DNA from 3 places in the Mesorhizobium sp. WSM1343 genome. Region 3 is predicted to be linked to each of the others. Evidence: predicted binding sites of a transcription regulator. Region 3 holds the regulator's gene; each other region holds the start of a gene.
What was found. Region 3 encodes PhoB, which activates phosphate uptake and scavenging genes when phosphate is short. Its sites were predicted from a motif close to TGTCATNNANCTGTCAT; they were not measured.
Positions count from the first base shown of each region.

Region 1: a site for PhoB is predicted at 3,699-3,715, ahead of olsB (l-ornithine N(alpha)-acyltransferase). Genes of this name have one in related genera too.
Region 2: a site for PhoB is predicted at 4,393-4,409, ahead of AC0NIL_RS23480 (RNA degradosome polyphosphate kinase). Genes of this name have one in related genera too.

Region 1 covers NZ_CM148370.1:1,867,141-1,874,727, reverse strand. Annotated here, with positions in the region: gene lspA (signal peptidase II) at 1-120, shown strand, start outside; gene acuI (acrylyl-CoA reductase (NADPH)) at 174-1,163, shown strand; gene AC0NIL_RS09050 (PAS domain-containing hybrid sensor histidine kinase/response regulator) at 1,305-3,596, shown strand; gene olsB (l-ornithine N(alpha)-acyltransferase) at 3,779-4,654, shown strand; gene AC0NIL_RS09040 (trimeric intracellular cation channel family protein) at 4,719-5,351, opposite strand; gene grpE (nucleotide exchange factor GrpE) at 5,488-6,123, opposite strand; gene AC0NIL_RS09030 (hypothetical protein) at 6,363-6,563, shown strand; gene AC0NIL_RS09025 (hypothetical protein) at 6,538-7,041, shown strand; gene AC0NIL_RS09020 (fatty acid desaturase) at 7,174-7,587, shown strand, end outside.
Region 2 covers NZ_CM148370.1:4,787,874-4,795,460, reverse strand. Annotated here, with positions in the region: gene AC0NIL_RS23505 (amino acid ABC transporter permease) at 1-1,078, shown strand, start outside; gene AC0NIL_RS23500 (amino acid ABC transporter ATP-binding protein) at 1,218-1,967, shown strand; gene AC0NIL_RS23495 (TIGR02117 family protein) at 2,080-2,748, shown strand; gene AC0NIL_RS23490 (FAD-dependent monooxygenase) at 2,823-4,064, opposite strand; gene AC0NIL_RS23485 (zinc-finger domain-containing protein) at 4,084-4,329, opposite strand; gene AC0NIL_RS23480 (RNA degradosome polyphosphate kinase) at 4,541-6,742, shown strand; gene ppx (exopolyphosphatase) at 6,742-7,587, shown strand, end outside.
Region 3 covers NZ_CM148370.1:1,489,580-1,497,166, reverse strand. Annotated here, with positions in the region: gene AC0NIL_RS07230 (CHASE domain-containing protein) at 1-799, opposite strand, end outside; gene AC0NIL_RS07225 (ATP-binding cassette domain-containing protein) at 894-1,727, opposite strand; gene AC0NIL_RS07220 (sugar ABC transporter permease) at 1,739-3,091, opposite strand; gene xylF (D-xylose ABC transporter substrate-binding protein) at 3,234-4,274, opposite strand; gene AC0NIL_RS07210 (ROK family protein) at 4,544-5,791, shown strand; gene phoB (phosphate regulon transcriptional regulator PhoB) at 5,808-6,497, opposite strand; gene phoU (phosphate signaling complex protein PhoU) at 6,514-7,221, opposite strand; gene pstB (phosphate ABC transporter ATP-binding protein PstB) at 7,248-7,587, opposite strand, start outside.

The sequences.
Region 1 (7,587 bases), 380 kb from region 3:
TGGTCCTTCGCCGTCTTCAACCTTGCCGACGCCTTCATTTCGGTTGGTGCGGCACTGGTCGTCTTCGACGAGCTGTTCGGCTGGCGGCGCGAACCCAAAGCCAGTCCTTCCAAGGATTGACCCCGTGCGGCCATCGCCGCACAGTTCATGTCGTCAAGATCGCGGAGAAAGACATGTCCGAAACCTTCAAAGCCATCCTCGTTTCGCGTGACGCCGAGAAAAAGCAGTCGGTCGCCGTGACCGATCTCACCGAGGCCGACCTGATGGAAGGCGATGTCACCGTCGCGGTCGAGGCAACGACGGTGAACTACAAGGATGGCTTGGCGATCACAGGCAAGGCGCCGGTGATCCGCCGCTGGCCGCTGGTGCCGGGCATCGATTTCGCCGGCACCGTCATTTCGTCCTCGCATCCCGACTGGCGCGCCGGAGACAAGGTCGTGCTGAATGGCTGGGGCGTCGGCGAAACCCATTTCGGTGCCTATGCAGGCCGTGCCCGCGTCAAGGGCGACTGGCTGGTGCCGCTGCCGCAAGGCATCAGCCCGCATGACGCGATGGCCGTCGGCACCGCAGGATATACCGCCATGCTCTGTGTCATGGCCCTGGAGCGGCACGGCATCCTGCCCGATCGCGGCCCGGTGGTGGTGACGGGGGCAGCCGGCGGCGTCGGCTCGGTCGCGGTCTCCATCCTGTCCAGCCTCGGCTACCATGTCATTGCTTCCACCGGCCGCAATGCCGAAAGCCCCTTTCTGATGGACCTTGGCGCCGCCGAGGTGATCTCGCGCGAGGAGCTTGCCCAGCCGGCCAAGCCGCTGGCCAAGGAGCGCTGGGCCGGCGGTATTGACGCTGTCGGCAGCCACACGCTGGCCAATGTGCTCTCGATGACCTCCTATGGCGGCGCGGTCGCCGCCTGCGGCCTGGCCGGCGGCATGGACCTGCCGGCCAGCGTCGCGCCCTTCATCCTGCGCGGTGTCTCATTGCTCGGCATCGATTCAGTGATGGCGCCGAAAGCAGTCCGCCTCGAGGCATGGCGCCGCATCGGCACCGACCTCGATCTGCAGAAGCTCGCCAGCCTGTCCAGCACCATCGGGTTCGACGGCATCGTCGATGCCGCGCGCGATATCGTCGAGGGCAAGATCCGCGGCCGCGTCGTCGTGGATATGTGACTCCGCCCAACTGCCGGAAGGGCGGATGCAATCGCCAGATCTGGTGGCAAACCCGCCGCGCCTCGGCAAAAAGCGCTCATCCGCTAAAATTGGAACGATCCGCCGCAATTTTCCATAAGCTCTGTCTGGCAAGAATTTCGCATGATCGCGCAATCCGGCAGCCAACAGGCGGACACTGGCGACGATGTCGATGCGGTGCTCCCGCCGGCGTCGACGCGGCGCTTCGTCGCCGCGCCGCCGCTGGTGCCCGAGCCGGAATTCTCCAGGCGCGAAGGCCTGTCCTTTCTGACATTCGTCGCCATCGTAGTGATGGCCGGGCTGGCGCACCTTACCGGGGCACCGATGTTCATCAGCGTTGCATTGCTCGCAACCGGCCTAGCCGGCCTTGCCATGCATCTGCGCGCCAGGCGGAGCGAACATCGCACCGCCGCCCTTCTTGACGAAACCACGGCCCGCAGCCGCGCCGAGATCGAGACGCTGGCCGACCGCATGTGGGAGATGCAGGAGAGCGATGAGCGCTTTCGCGGCCTGATCGACGCGCTTGGCGATCTTGTCATCCATCGCGACCGCGACGGCTACATCGTCTATGCCAACAAGGTCTTCGCCGATCTCGTCGAGATCGACCAGCGCGATCTTGCCGGCAAGACCCTGGCGGAACTGGGCATTGAGGTCGGCATGGTTCCCGATGCCGCCTTTTCCGACCATGAGTGCCTGAGTTCCACCGATGTCTCTATCAGCACGCCGAGCGGGCAGCGCTGGTTCTCCTGGATCGAACTGTCGGTGCGCGACAAGGACAGTGGCGCGGTTTCGCACCGCGCCATCGCCCGCGACATCACCGCCCGCAAACGCGCCGAGTCCTCGCTGATCACCGCACGCGAACGGGCCGAATATGCCAGCCAGGCCAAATCGCGTTTCCTCGCCACCGTCAGCCATGAAATCCGCACCCCGATGAACGGCATCATGGGCATGGCCAGGTTGCTCGCCGACACCAGCCTGTCGCCGGAGCAGCAGACCTATGTCGGCGCGGTCTCGACCTCAGCCAGCGCATTGCTTGCCCTGATCGAGGATCTTCTCGACTATTCCAAGATCGAAGCCGGGCGTTTCGACCCGGAGCCGCAGCCGATGTCGGTGCGCGAGATCGCCGACAACATCATCGAATTGCTGGCGGCGCGCGCCTTCGCCAAGGATATCGGGCTGGGTTGTCATGTCGAACCCGACGTGCCGCAATTGATCACCGCCGATCCAGGCAAGGTCAGGCAGGTGCTTCTCAACCTCATCGGCAACGCCATCAAGTTCACCGACAGCGGCGGCGTGCTGGTGAGCATTGCACGCGCACGCACCGAAACCAGCGACCGCATATGCTTTACCATCGCCGATACCGGTCCGGGCCTGCATGATGCCGACCTGGAGCGCATTTTCGAGGAGTTCGAGCAGGCCGACGGCACGTCGACACGCACACATGGCGGGGCCGGCCTCGGCCTTGCCATCTCCAGGCGCCTGGTGGCCGCCATGGGTGGCACGATCTCGGTATCCAGCCGGCTCGGCCAGGGATCCGAGTTCGTCTTCGAAGTCCCTGCGACAGCGGCCACCGAAGCGCCGCAGGGCCGCCAGAATGCCCTCTCGGGCAGACGCGTGGTGATCCTGTCGAAGAACGCCGTCGAGGCCGACGCCATCGCCCGCACCATCCGCGCCAATGGCGGCGCGGTCGACATCGCCACCACCGCCGCACAGGCCGCGCCTTTCGCCGCCGGCTGCGACGCGATCCTGGTCGATGCAGCGATGGAGGAAGGCGACGGAAGGCTGCTCAAGCGCCTGCGCCAGAGCGGTTTCTCCGACTGTGAGGCGATCACGCTGATCGCGCCGACAGATCGCGGCATGCTTGGCGAGTTCCGCGCCAGTGGCTACGCAACCTTCCTGGCCAGGCCGGTGCGCGGCGGAACACTTTTGCGTGTACTGTTGAGCAGCCATGCTCCGAGCCTCGGCCCGCCGCAGCCGGAAAAGCGCGGCGCGCCGACACTGCGCGCCGTCGGCAACCGCCAGCGCGGCCTGTCGGTGCTGATCGCCGAGGACAATGACATCAATGCCATGCTGGCCCGCGCCACGCTGCTGAAGGCCGGGCATCGCGTCAGGGTGGTCGGCAACGGCAAGGCGGCCGTCGAGGCTGTCACCGGCGCCGCGCACAAGGACCGCTTCGACGTGGTCTTGATGGATCTGCACATGCCGGTCATGGACGGGCTGGACGCGATTGCCGCCATCCGCCGCCATGAGGAAGAAAGTGCTGTGCGGCCGGTGCCGATCATGGTGCTGTCGGCCGACAGCCAGGAAAAGACCCGCCATGCGGTGTTGGCCCATGGCGCCAGCGGCTTTGTCACCAAGCCGCTCGACCCCGAGGCGCTGGTCAATGCCGTCGAGGGCCAGGTCGTCGCGGCCTGAGCTTTCCACCGCCCGTTCCGCACCGGGCGATCACTTAAACGTAGCCGGTTGATCGTATTCGCCAGCCGACGAAGTATTGCCCACGACGTCGTATCACGGTACTGTCACAATCCTGTTGCACCTACACCGTATCCCCGTGCCAAGAGGGATGGCTCGAAGGAGAATCACTCGTGCATACAGTTATGCCGGAATGTGACACTCGGCCGAACGCCAGCAGCGCCTTGCTTGCCGGACGTAACGTCGATTCCGTCATAAAGGGCGCGGCGCTGGGCCGTATAGGCAATCTTGAAGTGCGGCTCGCTCGCAACGAGGCCGAGATCGCGGCCGCGCAGGAAGTGCGCTACCGGGTGTTCTACGACGAACTTGGCGCCAGGAAGGACCTGTTCCAGGCTCATGATCGCCGTGACGCCGACCGGTTCGATCCACTCTGCGACCATCTGCTGGTTTTGGACACTACGCTTTCCGGTCCCGAACATCGCCGTATCGTCGGCACATATCGGCTGCTGCGGCAAGAAATCGCGGCCACCGCCGGCGGTTTCTATTCCGAAGGTGAATTCGAGCTGACCAAGCTCATTGCCCGTCACCCCGGCCAGCGTTTCCTGGAACTCGGCCGCTCCTGCGTCTTGCCGGAATACCGCTCGAAACGCACCATCGAGGCGTTGTGGCAAGGCATCTGGGCCTACATCAACCATTACGAAATCGGTGTGATGACCGGTTGCGCTTCTTTTCACGGCACCGTGCCGGCGGCGCATGCCGAGGCGCTCACCTACCTCGCCCACCACTGCCGCACAAATTCGGCCTGGGACGTGCGCGCGGTCTCCGGGCGCTACTGCTCGATGGACCTGATGCCGATCGAGGCGGTCAATGCCAAGGCGGCGATCGCCGCGATGCCGCCTCTGGTCAAGGGCTATCTGCGCGTCGGCGCCCGCATCGGCGATGGCTGCGTCATCGATCGCGAATTCTCGACGGTCGATGTGTTCGTTGTGATGCCGGTCAAGGAAATCGGCGCCCGCTACGTCAACTATTATGGCGGCGAAGCCCAGCGCTTCGCTGCGTGAGCCTGGCGAATAGAAAGTAGCGGGAGCTATCTCGTTCAACCCCTATTCGCTATTCGCTTCCTTTTCACAAAATATCTTCCGGCCGCCTGCCGGGCCGGCTCTTGTAGGACGGAAACGACCAGCCGAATTTGAGCGCACCACCGCGCACGACGAACGCCGCCGCAAAACCGGCAAGGTCCGAGGCGAGCGGCGGCAATCCGGCAAGATCGCCAAGTGTGTAAAGGCCGGCACCTGCAAGGGCCGCCGTGACGTAGATTTCGGGCCTGAGCAGCACCGATGGCTCGCCGGCAAGGAGATCGCGCAGAATGCCGCCGAAAGTGGCGGTGAGCACGCCGGTGATGACTGAGACGACCGGCGAGCCGGTAATCGCAAGCCCCTTGGCCGCGCCCATCACCGAAAAAGCGGCGAGCCCGATGGCGTCGAGCCAGAGCAGCCATTTCCAGCGCGATTCGACACGATGCGCGCTGAAGAAGACCAGCACCGCAACCGCGGCGCAGATCAGCACATAGCCGGAGTTGGCGACCCAGAAAACCGGCAGGTTGAGGATGACGTCGCGAAGCGTGCCGCCGCCTATCCCGGTGACGCTGGCCAGGAACAGGAAGCCGATAATGTCGAGCTGCTTACGCGAAGCCGCAAGCGCCCCCGTCGCCGCGAAGACGGCGACACCGGCATAGTCGAGAAGCGCGATGGGGTTCATTGCAGGCCAGGGGAGTAAGGGAATAGGGCAGTAGGGCAGTATGTTTAGCACGAAGCCGCACGGAAGGTGCGATTGCCCTTTTCCCTACTGCCCTACTGCCCTACTGCCCTACTCCCCTACTCCCCTACTCCCCTAACTATGCATCTTTCTCAGCCTGCTCGTTCACCGGCCCCGGCTCGACCGGCGCTTCAGCGGCGGCAAGCTTCGGACCGCCTTTGGCGACGCCGACCATGGCCGGGCGCAGCACGCGGTCGCCGATCGAATAGCCCGGCTGCACGACCTGGACCACGGTGTTGGCCGGAACGTCCGGATTGGGCACTTCGAACATCGCCTGGTGGAAATTGGGATCGAACTTCTCGCCTTCCGGCGCGAGCTTCTTGACCCCATGCCGTTCCAGCGCCGACAGCATGGCGCGCTCGGTGAGGTCGACGCCTTCGATCAGCGCCTTGAAGCCGGCGTCACCCGATGCCTTGGCCTCGGCGGGAATCGCATCCAGCGCGCGGCGCAGATTGTCCGACACCGAAAGCATGTCGCGGGCGAAATTCGCGACCGCGTAGGTGCGCGCATCGTGCACATCGCGCGCCGTGCGGCGACGCAGGTTTTCCATCTCGGCCGCCACGCGCAGCGCGCGGTCCTTCAGCTCTTCATTTTCCTTCAGCAGCCGGACAAGGGCTTCATAGTCGCCGTCGGTGCTGCCTTCCGTGCGCTCGGCTGCGGGCTCGGTCGCCTCGACTTCATCGGGCGCGCGTTCGTCTTTTGCCTGGTCGCTCATCGCCGTTTCCCGTCAATCTCGAATGATGTGGATTTTGTGCCCGATATCGATGTTTGGCAGCCAAAAATCAAGGGGTAAGCGATTATGGAAGCCACCGGCCAAGGCCGGACAATGACGGGCAAGACATTTCGATTTTAATTCAAATTTTACCTTAACTGCCGGCTTTGCTTGCCCCACAGGCAGGATGGGGGAACCATTCCCTTGCTGGAGGAGTTTCGAAGCCGACACAGGATTTTGAGATGATGACCCGCAACACGGGCGAAAAGGCAGAAGGGCTGGCCATCGAGGTCAGGCGCCAGTTGGGTGCCGAGGCGGTGACCCGCTTTCTACGCACCTTGCCGGCCTTCCGCACCGAGGCCGACATTCCCGACCGGCTCCGAGAACTGCTCGACCGCCTCGATGGGGCGGAGCGCGGTGACATCGGCTGGCGCCGGCGTTAACGCAACAATCGATCTTGGCAGCAAACCTCCTGTCGGCAATAGCCGGGGAGAGCCGAACCATCTAAGGATAGATGTGTTGTGGTTCAAAATGGAGGACGTAGTGCGCAAGGTTTCGATCACCTCATCGCTGATGGCGCTTGTCGGCCTCGGCGCCATCACCTTGGCGGCTTTTCCGGCACAAGCAGACAATCTGCAGCTGCAATTGGGCAAACATGGCCCGCGGCTGAAGCTCATGGAAGATTGCGACCCCGCCTATGACGATTGCGAAGGCCCCCGTCGCGACGACCGGCGCGACCGCCGTCGACGAGGCTGCACGGAGGACCGAGCCCTCGACAAGGCAGACCGAATGGGCATCCGCCGCGCAAGGATAGAGTCCGTCGGCCGCCGGGAGATCACAGTCCGCGGCAGACAGGGTGGCGACCGCGTGCGCGTGACTTTTGGCACCGAGCGCGGCTGTCCCATCCTCGATCGCGAATAGCGATCGACCTCAGCGGAAAACTGACGCTCAGAATCATCAGCAGGCTCGACCGCCGGGCCACGCGACAATTACGCACAGTAATTTTGCGTGATGTCGCCTTGCGGCGGCGAGGCACCCCGCCTATGCTTCCTGATGAACATGATTTCCCCTGAGACGGTCGCCAACAGCAAGCGCGCCTGGCTGAAGATTCTCGCCCGCTACAAGAAGCCTGACAGGCGGCGCAGCACCGTCGAACTCGCCATCACTCTCATTCCATTCGCCATACTCTGGGGCCTGTCCTCGGCGGCCTATGCCTATGGCCATTGGTGGGGACTGATCCTCATCCTTCCCGCGGCCGGGTTTCTGGTGCGCATCTTCATGATCCAGCACGATTGCGGCCACGGCTCCTTCTTCGCCAATCGCTACGCGGACGACTGGATCGGCCGCGCGCTCGGCATCCTGACGCTGACGCCCTACGATTGCTGGCGGCGCGCCCACGCGACCCACCACGCCAGCGCCGGCAATCTTGACGAACGCGGCATGGGCGACATCCGGACGCTGACCGTT
Region 2 (7,587 bases), 3.0 Mb from region 3:
CGCATGGGTGCGCAAGAACCTGATCGCGTCTACCGGCGACACCATTTTGACAATCGTCGGCATCGCCCTGGTGGCGATGATCCTGCCGCAAATCATCAATTGGGCGTTCATCAACGCCGTGTGGACGGGGCCGGACCGGACCGTATGCGCCACGGTGGCGCAAGGCGGCATCCAGCCGGATGGCTGGACCGGCGCCTGCTGGGCTTTCGTCAATGCCAAGTTCGGCCAGTTCATGCTCGGCCGCTATCCCATCGAGGAGCGCTGGCGGCCGATCCTGGTCGCCATCCTGTTCGTGGCGCTGCTGGTGCCGATGCTGATGCCGAAGGTGCCACGCAAAGGGCTGAATGCGGTTCTGCTGTTCTTCGTGCTGCCGATCGTCGCCTTCGTCCTGCTGGTCGGCGGCATGTTCGGCCTGCCGCATGTCGAGACCTCGCTTTGGGGCGGGCTCTTGGTAACGCTCAGCCTGTCCTTCGTCGGCATTGCCGTGTCGCTGCCGCTCGGCATCGTGCTGGCGCTCGGCCGCCGTTCCAAGATGCCGATCATCAAGACGCTGTGCGTCGTCTTCATCGAGACGGTGCGCGGCATCCCGCTGATCACCGTGCTGTTCTTCGCCAGCGTCATGCTGCCGCTGTTCCTGCCGGAGGGCGTTTCGTTCGACAAGTTCCTGCGCGCTTTGATCGGCGTGTCGCTGTTTGCCGCCGCCTATATGGCCGAAGTGGTGCGCGGCGGCCTGCAGGCGATCCCCAAGGGCCAGTATGAAGGTGCCGATTCGCTCGGTCTCGGCTATTGGCAGAAGATGTATTTCATCGTCATGCCGCAGGCGCTCAAATTGGTCATCCCGGGCATCGTCAACACCTTCATCGGCATGTTCAAGGATACCAGCCTGGTCATCATCATCTCGATGTTCGACCTGCTCGGCATCGTCAAACAGAATTTTTCCGATGCAAACTGGGCAACCGCGCAGACGGCGAGGTCTGGCCTGATCTTCGCGGCCTTCGTCTTCTGGCTGTTCTGCTTCGGCATGTCGCGCTATTCAATGTACACCGAACGCCGGCTCGACACCGGCCACAAACGCTGAATGCATGTCGCCCAAAAGTGTATAGCGGTTTTGGGGTAACGACAGGCATCATTACCAACAACAAAAGAACAAGGGGATCCCTCTCATGGCCACCGAAAATGCCGTCAGCGCAGAAGAGATCAAGGTCAACGCCGCCAAGATGCAGATTTCGACGACCGATGTCGCCATCGACATCATCGCCATGCACAAATGGTATGGCGAGTTCCATGTGCTGAAGGACATCAACCTGAAAGTGATGCGCGGGGAGCGCATCGTCATCTGCGGCCCCTCCGGCTCCGGCAAATCGACCATGATCCGCTGCATCAACCGCCTGGAGGAGCACCAGAAGGGCAAGATCATCGTCGACGGTAAGGAATTGACCAACGATCTCAAGAAGATCGACGAGGTGCGCCGCGAGGTCGGCATGGTGTTCCAGCACTTCAACCTGTTCCCGCATCTGACCATCCTGGAGAACTGCACGCTGGCGCCGATCTGGGTGCGCAAGACGCCGAAGAAGCAGGCCGAGGAAATCGCCATGCATTTCCTCAAGCGCGTCAAGATCCCGGAACAGGCCAACAAATATCCCGGCCAGCTTTCCGGCGGCCAGCAGCAGCGTGTGGCGATTGCCCGCTCGCTGTGCATGAACCCGCGCATCATGCTGTTCGACGAGCCGACCTCGGCGCTCGATCCGGAGATGATCAAGGAAGTGCTGGAGACCATGGTTGGCCTTGCCGAAGAAGGCATGACCATGCTGTGCGTCACCCACGAGATGGGTTTTGCCCGCAAGGTCGCCAACCGGGTGATCTTCATGGACCAGGGCCAGATCGTCGAGCAGAACACGCCGGCCGAGTTCTTCGACCACCCGCGCCACGAGCGCACGAAGCTGTTCCTGTCGCAGATCCTGCACTAGGCCTTTCGATGTTTGCGAGGAGCCCGGCTGAAACACTGCCGGGCTCTTTTGCGTATGGGATAACAGGCGACCGTTCCTGTCGCGCTGGAGCGCTTTTGCAGAGCCGCTTTTCATGAAGAGACTGGGACGTTTTCTAGGCCTTCTGTTGATTGTCGTCGCTCTCGCCGTGACGACGGGCACCCTCGTGCCGCGGCCGCTGTGGCCGGCGGCCGCCGCCATGCCCGCAGCGACGCGCCACATCCTGGTGCTGAACAATCCGATCCACACCGATATCGCCATCCCGGTCGACGATGCCGTGCGCCGGCGTTTCCACTTCCTGGTCGACGCCGGCATACCGGCCGACAGGCCGGAGGTCCGCTACATCGTCTTCGGCTGGGGCGGTCGCGCCTTCTACCTGGAGACGCCGACATGGTCCGAGCTGAAGGCGGTACCGGTGATGAAGGCACTGACCCTCGACGCGTCGGTCATGCATGTCGATGTCGCCGGTGACGTCCTCGAACCGCGTCCTGACATCGCGGGGTTCGACATCACAGAGGACCGGTTCGCGGCGTTGCTCGATTTCATCGATGCGAGTTTCCAGCGCGGACCGGAAGGCCCGATCCTCGTTCCGGACGCGGCCTATTCCAGGTTCGACGGCTTCTACGAAGCCAACGGCCATTTCAACGCACTGGTCGGCTGCAACACCTGGACGGCGGCCGCCTTGCGCACCGCAGGCTTGCGCACCGGCTGGTGGAACCCGCTGCCTGTATCGCTCGGGCTATCGATGCGGCTGTATAATTAGCGTGGGCATTCCGCGAATTGGCGAGTGTCGCGTTCCTTCACACCCCCCTCTGTCCCGCCAACCTTTCGCAGGTTTCAGCTTTCGTCAGCCTCCGGTGCCCGCCAGCCATAGAGCCAGTCCAAATCCGCCGCGAGTTTTTCCGACGAGCGCATTTTCAGGAACACGTTGCGCGCAATCGCCACCGGCCCTGCGGCATGCCAGGCCAGCCGGTTGACAGCGCCGCGTCGGGCGACCTGCGCGACACGCGGCCGCCGTGACTGTTCCCAAACCGCAAGCGCGGCCAGCGGGGTCGCGGGGGAGGCATAGACGGCGTCGGCAAGCGTCGCCGCATCCTCGATTGCCATGGCCGCACCTTGCGCCGCGAATGGGGTCATCGCATGCGCGGCGTCGCCGATCAGCGCCATGCCGTTCGGTGTTGTCCAGGGCTGTTGCGGGTCGACAGTGTGGATCGGCCACGCGGTCCACGGGCCGGCCTGCTCGACCAGACGGGCAAGTTCTGCCGCGGTGCCGGCAAGAGCTCGGGTCAGGATCCCGGCGTCGGCGTTGCCGGACCAGCCTTCGGCAATGCGGTCGCCCCTGGTGAAGGCCGCGAGATTGAAGGCCGCACCCTTGCTGACGGGATAGGCCACCATATGGAAGCCGGGATGCAGGAAGGTGGTGACGCAGTCCCTGGCGCCGATGGCGGCAAAGCTCTGCCCCGCGGCGCTATCAGCTGCGATGGTCGCGCGCCAGGCCAGTTCGCCGGAGAAATGGTTTCTTGGCGAAGCCGACCCCTTGGCTGAGTCGACAAGTGCGCGCACCGACGACCAGACGCCATCGGCCCCGACCAGCAGGAAGCCCTCCGCCGCGATGGTCTTGCCGTCGATCTCGGCCGTCGCCGTGATGCCATGCGGGCCGGAGGCAACGTCGCCGATGCGGGCGCCGGTGGTGAGATGGATATGCGGCACCTCGGCAACGCGCGCGGTCAGTGCGCTCTGCAGATCGGCCCTGTGCGCGACGAGATAGGGTGCTTGCCAGCGGGTTTCGGCGGCTTGCCACAGCGGCACGCGCGCCAGTTCGCGCAAGGTCGCGGCCTTCTTCAACACCACGGCTTGCGGCCGCACCGCTGCCGGCAGCAGCCGGTCGAGCACGCCGAGCTGGCGAAGGATGCGCGTCGCGTTTGGAGAGAGCTGGATGCCGGCGCCGGCAGCTTCCAGGCGCTGCGCCTGTTCGAACACCCGAACAGGGTAGCCGCGCGAGGCGAATGCAAGGGCTGCGGTCAATCCGGCGACACCGGCCCCGGCGACGACAATTTGCCGGGAACGCGTGTCGTTCATCGGGCTGGTCGCGAAAGTCTCAGGCGGCCTGTTCGATGTAGATGCATCCGGCCGGCAGCGTTTCCGTCGCCTTCAGCTTCGGCGAATAGCGGTAGAGCGTCGAGCAATAGGGACAGACTTTTTCATTGTCGTCGCCCATGTCCAGAAACACATGCGGGTGGTCGAAAGGCGGATTGGCGCCCGTGCACATGAATTCCTTCACGCCGATGTCGATTGCCGGATAGCCCGCATCGTTCTGAAAATGGGGAATGGAACCGCCTGCCATCGTCGTCTCCTTAACGCAGTCTCGTCTGCATCTGGATCATATCAGGCCTCTTTGCAAGTTCGATGAAATCAAACTGTCGCAAAAGCCTGTCAGAGGATAAGTTAAGCCGGTTAACCCATGGCCCGAAAACCGATTTCGGTTTCCGGGAGGGACCATGGGTCGCTAGAGTGACTGGCTAGCCGGCTTGAGCGGGTGTGGAAGAGCGGGAATCATGAACGAACTGAAGCCGGTGCAGAACGAATTCGTGGATGTCGAGGTGGCTCGCCCGGAAGGCGGCAACCCTGACCGGTTTGTCAACCGCGAGTTTTCCTGGCTGCAGTTCAACCGGCGCGTTCTCGAGGAATCGCTGAACCTCAATCACCCGCTGCTGGAGCGCGTCCGCTTCCTGTCGATCTCGGCCGCCAATCTCGACGAGTTCTTCATGGTCCGTGTTGCCGGTCTTGCCGGCCAGGTGCGCGAGGGCATCACGCTGAAGAGCCCGGACGGCCGCACCCCCGAACAGCAGCTCGAACAACTGCTGCGTGAGGTCGAGCGGCTGCAGGAAGACCAGCAGAAGAGCCTTTCGGCGCTCACCGTGCTGCTCAACAAGGAAGGCATCGAGAGCATCACCCGCGATGCGCTGACCAAGGACGAGAAAATCTGGCTGGAAGATCATTTCCAGGAACAGGTTTTCCCGGTGCTCACCCCGCTGTCGATCGACCCGGCGCATCCGTTCCCGTTCATCCCCAATCTCGGCTTCTCGATGGCGCTGCAATTGCGCCACCGCAAGAATGGCGAGGAGATGAGCGCGCTGCTGCGCCTGCCGGTGGCGCTGAAGCGCTTCATCCGTCTGCCGGACCGCAAGCATCATGTCCGCTTCATTCCGCTGGAAGAGGCGGTCGGCCTCTATATCGGCAAGCTCTTCCCCGGCTACGAGGTCAAGGGCTCCGGCACGTTCCGCATCATCCGTGACAGCGATATCGAGGTCGAGGAGGAGTCCGAGGACCTCGTGCGCCTGTTCGAAACGGCGCTGAAGCGGCGTCGGCGCGGATCGGTGATCCGCATCGAATTCGACAGGCTGATGCCTGGCGAATTGCGCGATTTCGTCGCCGGCGAGCTTGGCGTGTCGTCGAGCCGCATCAGCGTCTTGACCGGTCCATTGGCGCTCAGCCAGATTTCCGAGATCGTCGCCGTTCCCCGCGACGACCTGAAATTCACGCCCTACAATCCGCGTTTTCCCGAGCGCATCCGCGAACATGGCGGCGATTGTTTCGCCGCCATCCGCGAGAAGGACATCGTCGTCCATCACCCCTACGAATCCTTCGATGTGGTGGTGCAGTTCCTGCGCCAGGCAATGGCCGATCCGGAGGTGGTGGCGATTAAGCAGACGCTTTACCGCACCTCCAACGACAGCCCGATCGTGCGCGCGCTGGTCGACGCGGCCGAGGCCGGCAAGTCGGTCACCGCGCTGGTCGAGCTCAAGGCGCGTTTCGACGAGGAAGCCAACATCCGCTGGGCGCGCGACCTGGAGCGGGCCGGCGTGCAGGTGGTGTTCGGCTTTCTCGAACTGAAGACACATGCGAAAATGTCGCTGGTGGTGCGGCGCGAGGACGGCAAGCTGCGCAATTACGTGCACCTCGGCACCGGCAACTACCATCCGGTCACCGCACGCATCTACACCGACCTGTCCTTCTTCACCACAGATCCGACGATTGCCCGCGATGTCGCCCAGCTGTTCAATTTCATCACCGGCTATGCCGAGCCGACGGACGAAATGCGGTTGGCGATCTCTCCGTTCACGCTGAGAAGCCGCATCCTGAAGCACATTGCCGACGAGATTGCCTACGCGGTGCAAGGCAAACCGGCGCGCATCTGGATGAAGATGAACGCCCTCGTCGATCCGATCATCATCGACGCGCTCTACGATGCCAGCCGCGCCGGCGTCGAGATCGACCTTGTCGTGCGCGGCATCTGCTGCCTGCGGCCGCAGGTTCCGGGCCTGTCGGAAAACATCCGCGTAAAATCGATCGTCGGCCGTTTTCTCGAGCACAGCCGCATCTATTGTTTCGGCAACGGTTACGGCCTGCCGTCGGACGAGGCGATCGTCTACATCTCCTCGGCCGACCTGATGCCGCGCAATCTCGACCGCCGCGTCGAAACCATGGTGCCGATCACCAATCCAACTGTGCATGAACAGATCCTTGGCCAGATCATGCTGGGCAACATTATGGACAATCAGCAAAGTTTCGACGTATTGGCTGATGGAACCTCCCGGCGCGTCGTGCTGGAGGAGGGCGAGGAACCGTTCAACGCGCAGGAATATTTCATGACCAATCCGAGCCTGTCGGGACGGGGTGACGCGCTGAAGTCGCATGCGCCCAAGCGCATCGCGCAGTTCAAGCGCCGCAAGAAGAACGCCGCAGCGTCCGGCTGATGCTGTCTGATTCTCAGGGCCGGCTGCAGGACCGCCGACCGCTGTCCATCATCGACATCGGATCGAACTCGATCCGTCTCGTCGTCTATGAGGGGCTGGCGCGCTCGCCGACCATGCTGTTCAACGAAAAGATGCTGGCCGGTCTCGGCCGCGGCATCGTTTCGACCGGCAAGCTCGACCCCGAGGCGGTAACGCGCTCGATGGAAGAGTTCCGCCGCTTTCGTGCGCTTTCCGACCAGGCCGGCGCCGAGCAAATGTATGTGCTGGCGACCGCGGCGGCCCGCGAGGCGGTCAACGGCCCCGATTTCATCCACCGCGCCGAGGATGTGCTGAAGACCGAGATCCGAGTGATCAGCGGTCGTCAGGAAGCGTACTATTCCGCGCTCGGCGTCATTTCCGGTTTCCATCCGGCCGATGGCATCGCCGGCGATCTGGGCGGCGGCAGCCTCGAACTGGTCGATGTCAGCGGCGAGGCGATCGGCGACGGCATCACGCTGCCGCTGGGCGGCCTGCGCCTGCAAGACATGGCGAAGAACTCGCTGGCCCAGGCGGCCAGGATCGCGCGTGACGAACTGGCGAAGGCCAAGCTGTTGAAAGGCGGGCAGGGCAGGCCCTTCTACGCCGTCGGCGGCACCTGGCGAAATCTTGCCCGGCTGCACATGGAAATGACCAACTATCCGCTTGGCGTCATGCACCATTACGAGATATCGGCCGAAAGCGCGGCGAACTTCCTCAAGCAGGTGGCCAAGGCCGAGATCGAGAAGGTCAAGGGCATCGAAGGCGTTTCGAAGAACCGCCGTTCGCTGCTGCCCTATGGCGCCATCGTGCTGCAGGAGATCATGGCG
Region 3 (7,587 bases):
CCGGCGGCGTCTCCGACCGGAACAACAGATTGTCGCCGTTCACGGCACCATCGCCATCATAGATTTCGGTGTTGACCGGCAAAAGCGGCGACCGGCTGAGCGCGGTCTGGAACAGATCGCGAGCCCGAAAGGCCGCATAGAGAAAACCTGATGTCGAGGATCTCGAAGCATTGATGACGTCGGGAGCGGTTTCGACATTGAGCCGCACGAAAACGAAGAAGCCGGTGAACGTCTGCGCGGCGCCCGTGTCCTGGCCCAGCTGCACCAGCCCGCTGGCGTGCTGCTGGTCGTCGGACATCGCCTTTTCGATCGCCGCACGCCGCACCGGTTCGCTGAACATGTCGTAGCCGATGCCGGCCTGATTGGATGAATCCAGCGGTTCGAACAGCACGATAGGGGTGCGCCAGGGTTGCGTGGTATCCGGGTAGATTGGATGACTGACGCCATAATCGTGCAGCATGTCGCGTTCGACCGTCGCCTCGTCGCCCGTCTTTGCCAGCCTGAGGAAGCCGATGCCGCGCAAGCCGGCGAAATTCTTGTCGACATCGAGCGCAGTGAAGAACGCCTTGAACTCACTGCGAGAAATACCGCCATTGCGGGCGTCGAACAGGGCCTGCGTCGAGCGCAGCAGCGACAGATGCAGGTCGATGCGGCTCTCGATCCGGTTGAGCGCATCGTCGGCAGTCGCCTCGAACTTGATGCGCGCGGCTTCCTGCGTGGCGAAGTAGGCAAAACCTGCCATCACCATGCTGATCAGCGCGACGGCGATAAAGGCGATGATCGGGAAAAGCTTCTTCAACGGATCGTGCGGTCCCTGAGCAATGTCGGACCTTTATGCGCAAGTCGCCCTGCCAACACAATGCCAAGGCCAAGCCATCCCTACGGCTGGCATATCACGTGTCCGGCAACCGCGATCTGGCTTGATCTCGGGCCGCGATCTTCAGCGCGCCCGGTCCGGGAATGGCGCCTGGCGGGCATTTGCCCAGAATGATCATGCCCAGCACCTCGTCCTGGGTGACATCAGTGGTGCGGGCGGTGCCGACCACCTGGCCGTTCTTCATGACGCAGACCCGGTCGGCAAGCTCGAACACATCGTGGATGTCGTGGCTGATCAGGAAGATGCCGATGCCGTCGGACTTCAGCTGCTTGACCAGTTCGCCGACCTGCGCCGTTTCCTGCGGACCAAGTGCGGCCGTCGGCTCGTCCATGATCAGGATGCGGGCGTTGAACAGGATCGCACGCGCGATCGCCACCGATTGCCGCTGGCCGCCCGACAGCTTGATCACCGGCTCCTTGAAACGCTGGAACCGGGGATTGAGCCGACCCATCACCTTGCGCGCCTCGGCCTCCATGGCAACGTCGTCGAGCGTTCCCCAGGCGGTCATCAACTCGCGGCCGAGGAACAGATTGGCGGCGGCGTCGACATTGTCGGCCAACGCCAGCGTCTGGTAGATCGTCTCGATGCCGTATTTCTTGGCGTCGCGCGGGTTGGAGATCGATGCCTCCTCGCCGTTGACGAAGATCTGGCCCGAATCGCGCTTGTAGGCGCCGGACAGGATCTTGATCAATGTCGACTTGCCGGCGCCATTATGGCCGAGCAGCGCCACGACCTCGCCGGGGAAAAGATCGATCGAGGCGTCGTCGACGGCGCGGATGCCGCCAAACGCGATCGAGATGTTCCTCATGTCGATCAGCGCGGTGGCTGCAGGAGCAGTCTTGTCAGTCATGGCATGCCCTCCTAGACGCGCTTGCGATAGACGGTGTCGAGCCACACGGCGATCACCAGTACGGCGCCGACGACGATGCTCTGCAGCGGCGAGTCGACACCAAGCAGCACCATGCCGGACTGCAGCGATTGCATCAGCAGGGCGCCGAGCATGGCGCCGATGATCGTTCCCGACCCGCCGGCTAGCGACGTGCCACCGATCACGGCGGCTGCAATGACGAGCAGCTCGTCGAGCGTTCCAAGCACGTTGGTGGCCGAATTCTGCCGGGCCGACGAGATCGCCGCGGCAATCGTGGCCAGCACGCCCATGATCATGAACACCTTCATGGTGATCCAGCGCGTGTTGATGCCGGCGAGATTGGCCGCCTCGGGATTGCCGCCGATGGCGAAGACATAGCGGCCGAAACGGGTGCGGTTGGTGATGAAGGTCATGACCAGCCCGACGGCGACCGCCATCAGCACCGGTATGGCGATACCGTGGGCGATGAACAGGCCGCCTTCGGGAACGGTGATGTTGTTGGCGGCCGCATATCTGTTCACGATGCCGATCGGCCAGGGGTAGGAGTTGGCGAGCCAGACCGCACCCATGATGGCGCCGCAGGTGACGACACCGAGCAGCGCCTCGGCCCAGATCGGACGTAGCGGAAAACGGAAACGCTTGCGCTGCACCCGCCCGTTGAACAGCCCAAACACCACGGCGAGGCAGGCGACGATCCCGACAACCCAGCTCCAGGTTGCGCCGATCGATCCCGCCGGCCCGCCGCCCATCAGCTGAAAGGTGGCGTTAAGCGGCGCCACGGTCTGGCCTGATGTGACCCACCAGGCAGCACCGCGCCAGACCAGCAGGCCGCCCAGCGTCACGATAAAGGCGGGCACTTCGAGATAGGCGATGACGAAGCCTTGAAAGGCGCCGATCAACAGGCCGAGCGCCAGGCCGATGACCAGCGCCAGGACCCAGATCCACGGATTGCCGAGTTCGAGCCCGACAAAACGCACCAGGAAATGCACCTGGGCAAATCCCATCACCATGCCGATCAGGCCCTCGGCGGAACCGACCGACAGGTCGATGTTGCGCATGACGATGACCAGCACCATGCCGCAGGCCATGATGGCGACCGCGGATGTCTGCACCGACAGGTTCCACAGATTGCGCGGCGTGAGAAAGGTGCGGCTGTCGAAATCGAGCGGATTGACGCCGAGGCGCAGGCTTGAAATGACATGCAGCCCAATCCAGATGACCAGCAGCGCGCCGATCATGCCGAGCATCCGGGTGTCGATCTCGGTCGCCTTCAGGAACCGGGCGACGGCGCCGAGTTCCGACGCGCGCGCCGTATCGGCCTGCGGGTTGGACGTCGTGTCGGTCATGATTTCCTCCCACCGGCTGGCCGTCTGACGCGCATGCCGGAGCCCAGCCTAGAAGCTATCCGCATGATGCGGAAACACAATTCTTTGAGAAAACGCCGCGGCTTTTGGGCCGCGGCGTTCAGATATTTCGAAGTGGTCCGGATCAGTTACAGGCCGCGACGGTGCCGGCAGCGACACCCGCGCAGACTTCGTCCTTCTTGATCCAGCCAGCGTCGATGACGACGTTGAGATTGTCCTTGGTGATGGCAACCGGAGTCAGGAACAGCGACTTGACGGTGTTGCCGCCCGGCGTCGTGAAGTCCTTGGCGCCGGCGATGTCGCTCGTCTTCTTGCCGTCGGCCAGTTGCGAGGCGATCTCGGCGGCATTCTTGCCGAGCTCGCGCGCGTCCTTCCACACCGACACGGTTTGCGTGCCCAGGGCGATGCGGTTCAGCGCGGCGTGGTCGCCGTCCTGCCCCGAGACCGGCACGGTGCCGGCCAAGCCTTGAGCCGTCAGCGCCGCGACGACGCCACCGGCAGTGCCGTCATTGGCCGCGACCACCGCGTCGACCTTGTTGTCGTTGGCGGTCAGGAACTGTTCCATGTTCTTCTGGGCGTTGGCGGGCAGCCAGCCATCCGTGTAGGCTTCGCCGACATTCTTGATCTTGCCGCTGTCGATGGCTTCCTTGAGCACTTCCATCGAGCCCGAGAACAGGAAGTCGGCATTGGGATCGGCACCGGAGCCCTTGATGAAGACGTAGTTGCCTTCCGGCTTGACCTTGAACACTTCGCGGGCCTGCATGCGGCCGACTTCCTTGTTGTCGAAGGTCAGATAGAAAACATCCTTGTTCTCGATCAACCGGTCATAGCCGACGACCGGAATGCCTTCGTCCAGGGCTTTCTGCACGGCCGGGCCGATGGCCGAAGCATCCTGCGCCAGGATGATCAGGGAATTGGCGCCCTGCGAGATCAGGCTTTCGACGTCCGTAAGCTGCTTGCCGGGATTGGACTGCGCATCGGCGGAGATGTACTTGTCGCCGGCGGCCTCGATCGCCGTCTTCATGGCGGCCTCGTCGGTCTTCCAGCGTTCCTCCTGGAAGTTGGACCACGAAACGCCGACGACTTTGTCCTTCGCCTGCGCGACAGACGCGAGCGTCAGCGACATGGCGGCACCCGCCAGGATGGCGGCTGTGAATCTTTTCATATTATCCTCCCTGCGCCGCGTATGGCGCGACCAAACTGGCCCGAAGGCCGGCACAAAGGCCCTATTTTTTCGAGCCTCGAAAAAATACTGGGCCAACGCCCGAACGCTGTCAACATCGATTCTGATGGATTTTGATGTCGTTTCGAATTTTTTTCGGGCCTCGGAATAAATAAATGACACGGCGCGCGGCTTCTGCCAGTATTTGACCGCGTCACCGACAGCGTTCCAGGGCAGGAAGAACCGCGGCGACCGGGAGGATATGAAAGAGCATGTCGGTCGGAATCCGCCACGACGATTTGCGCCGCCGCAACCGCGCGATGGTGATCGCCGCGGTGCGCCGCGCCGGACAGCCGTCGCGCACCGAGATCGCCGCAACCACAAGCCTCAGCCATTCGACGATCTCGGCGATCTCATCCGACCTGATCGTCGAAGGCATCCTGACCGAAAGCAAGCCGAGCGAGGCCGGCTCGCTCAAACGCGGCCGTCCGCAGGTCGGCCTCAGCCTCAATCCGGAAGCGGCCGCGGTAATGACCGTGGTGCTGTCGCTGAACTTCCTCTCGGTCGCCGTCATCGACTATGCCGGCCAGGTAATATCCGAGGAACAGCGCCGGCTCGACACGCTGACGATGTCGCGCGACTCGCTGATCGGTGAGTGCACGGCAATCGTGCGGCGCCGCCTGGAAGATCCCGACCTGGACGTGCGCAGCATCGCTCGTATCGCGCTGGCCGTCCAGGGCATCACCGACACCCGTGCCCGCGCCATGCTGTGGTCGCCGATCACGCCGCACACCGACATCGCCTTCGCCGACATATTCGAAGAGGAGTTCGGCGTCCCCGCCATTATGGAGAACGACTGCAACATGATGGCGGTGGCGCTGCGCTGGCGCGATCCCGATCGTTACCGCGACGATTTCATCGCTATCCTTTTGTCGCACGGCATCGGCATGGGGCTGGTGCTGAAGGGCGAATTGTTCACCGGCACCCATTCCTCGGGCGGCGAATTCGGCCACATGATTCATCGGCCGAACGGGGCGCTGTGTCGCTGCGGACGGCGCGGCTGCGTCGAAGCCTATGCCGGCAATTATGCCATCTGGCGCAACGCGCGGCAGATGGGCGAGGATGCAGAACCCGTCGCCGATGTCAGCGACGTCGACATGCGCGCCCTGGCTGCCGCCGCCCGCGAGAGGGACGGGCCCGAACGGGAAGCCTATCGCAAGGCCGGCGAAGCGCTCGGCTACGGCCTCGGCAGCCTGTTTGCGCTGATCGATCCGGCGCCGGTCGCCATGGTCGGCGTCAGCGCCGCCGCCTTCGACCTGATCGAGCCGGCATTGCGGCAAGCGATTGCCCAGACCGCCGGCGGCCAGCATTCCAAGTCGATTTCCTTCGACACCGAGCCGAACGAACTGCCGCTGATCCGCGAAGGCTGCGCCATGCGGGCGCTGATCTTCGTCGATCAGGAGATTTTTGCGCCGGGCGTGCAGGCGAGATCCGGTCTCGGCGGCAAGAACGTGGCGTGAGTTCAAACGAGGGAGTTCAGTCCTCGCGAATGGCGTAACCCGCCCCACGGATGGTGCGGATGACATCGGGCATACGGCCGTTGTTGACCGCCTTGCGCAGCCGGCCGACATGCACATCGACCGTGCGTTCGTCGATGTAGATCGTCTCGCCCCAGACATTGTCGAGCAGTTGGCTGCGCGAGAACACGCGGCCTGGATGGCGCATCATGAATTCAAGCAGGCGGAATTCCGTCGGCCCGAGCCGGATCTCGCTCTTCTTGCGATAGACACGGTGCGACTCGCGATCGAGCACGATATCGCCGACCTTGAGCACGCTGGACAGCACTTCCGGCTTGGCCCGGCGCAGCAGCGCCTTGACCCTGGCCATGAACTCCGGCGTCGAGAAAGGCTTGACCAGATAGTCGTCGGCACCGGTCGAGAGGCCGCGCACGCGGTCGCTTTCCTCGCCTCGCGCGGTCAGCATGATGATCGGCAGCCGCTCGGTCTCGGGACGCATCCTTAGCCGGCGGCAGAGTTCGATACCGGAAACCGCAGGCACCATCCAGTCGAGCACCAGAAGGTCTGGAACGTTCTCCTGCAGCCGGATTTCGGCCTCGTCGCCGCGCGTCACCACTTCGACCTGGTAACCTTCGGATTCGAGATTGTAGCGGAGCAGCACGCCTAGCGGCTCCTCATCCTCCACCACCATGATGCGTGGCGCGATCATCGGCTGGTCACCCCTGTCATGCCGCTGGCGCGGACATTGCCGTCTCGTCCTGCTTCGGACGGTTGGCTGGCAACTGCGTGCCGGTCAAAACATAATAGGCATTTTCGGCGATGTTGGTCACGTGGTCGCCGATCCGCTCGAGGTTCTTGGCGCAAAACAACAGGTGCGTGCACGCCGTGATGTTGCGCGGATCTTCCATCATGTAGGTCAGCAGTTCGCGGAACACCGATGTGTATTTGACGTCGATGCGTTCATCATTGTTTCTGAGCGTGGCAAGCGCTGCCGCGTCAGCGGCGGCATACTCGTCGACGACCCCCTGCACCTGGATCAGCACCAGCTGCGCCATTGCGTCGATCGAATGCGAAAGGTCGTGCGGCGTGACGCTCAGCCCGACAGTGCCGACGCGCTTGGCGATGTTCTTGGCAAGGTCGCCGATGCGCTCGAGGTCGCCGGCCATGCGGATCGAACCGACCACCGCACGCAGATCGTTGGCCATCGGCTGGCGCTTGGCGATCAGCGTGATGGCGCGATCGTCCAGCTCGCGCTGGCGTGCATCCATGATGGCGTCGTCGGAAACCACCCGCTGCGCCAGCGCATTGTCCGAATTGAGCAAAGCCCTGGTCGAGCCACCGACCATCGAGCGGGCGAGATCGCCCATGTCGCGGATCAGCTGGCTGATCTGCTCCAGATCCTCATCGAAAGATGCGACGGTATGTTCACCCATGATCTTCGTCCCTCATATGCCAGAGATCAGCCGAACCGGCCGGTGATGTAGTCCTGGGTGCGTTTGTCGTCGGGGGTGGTGAACATCTTGTCGGTGGCGCCCTCCTCGACCAGATAGCCAAGATGGAACATCGCGGTGCGCTGCGACACGCGCGCTGCCTGCTGCATCGAATGGGTGACGATGACGATCGTATAGTTCTGACGCAGTTCGTCGATCAGTTCCTCGACACGAGCGGTAGCGATCGGGTCGAGCGCCGAACACGGTTCGTCCATCAGGATCACCTCGGGTGACACGGCGATGGCGCGTGCAATGCACAGGCGCTGCTGCTGGCCACCGGAAAGACCCGTGCCAGGTTCCTGCAAACGG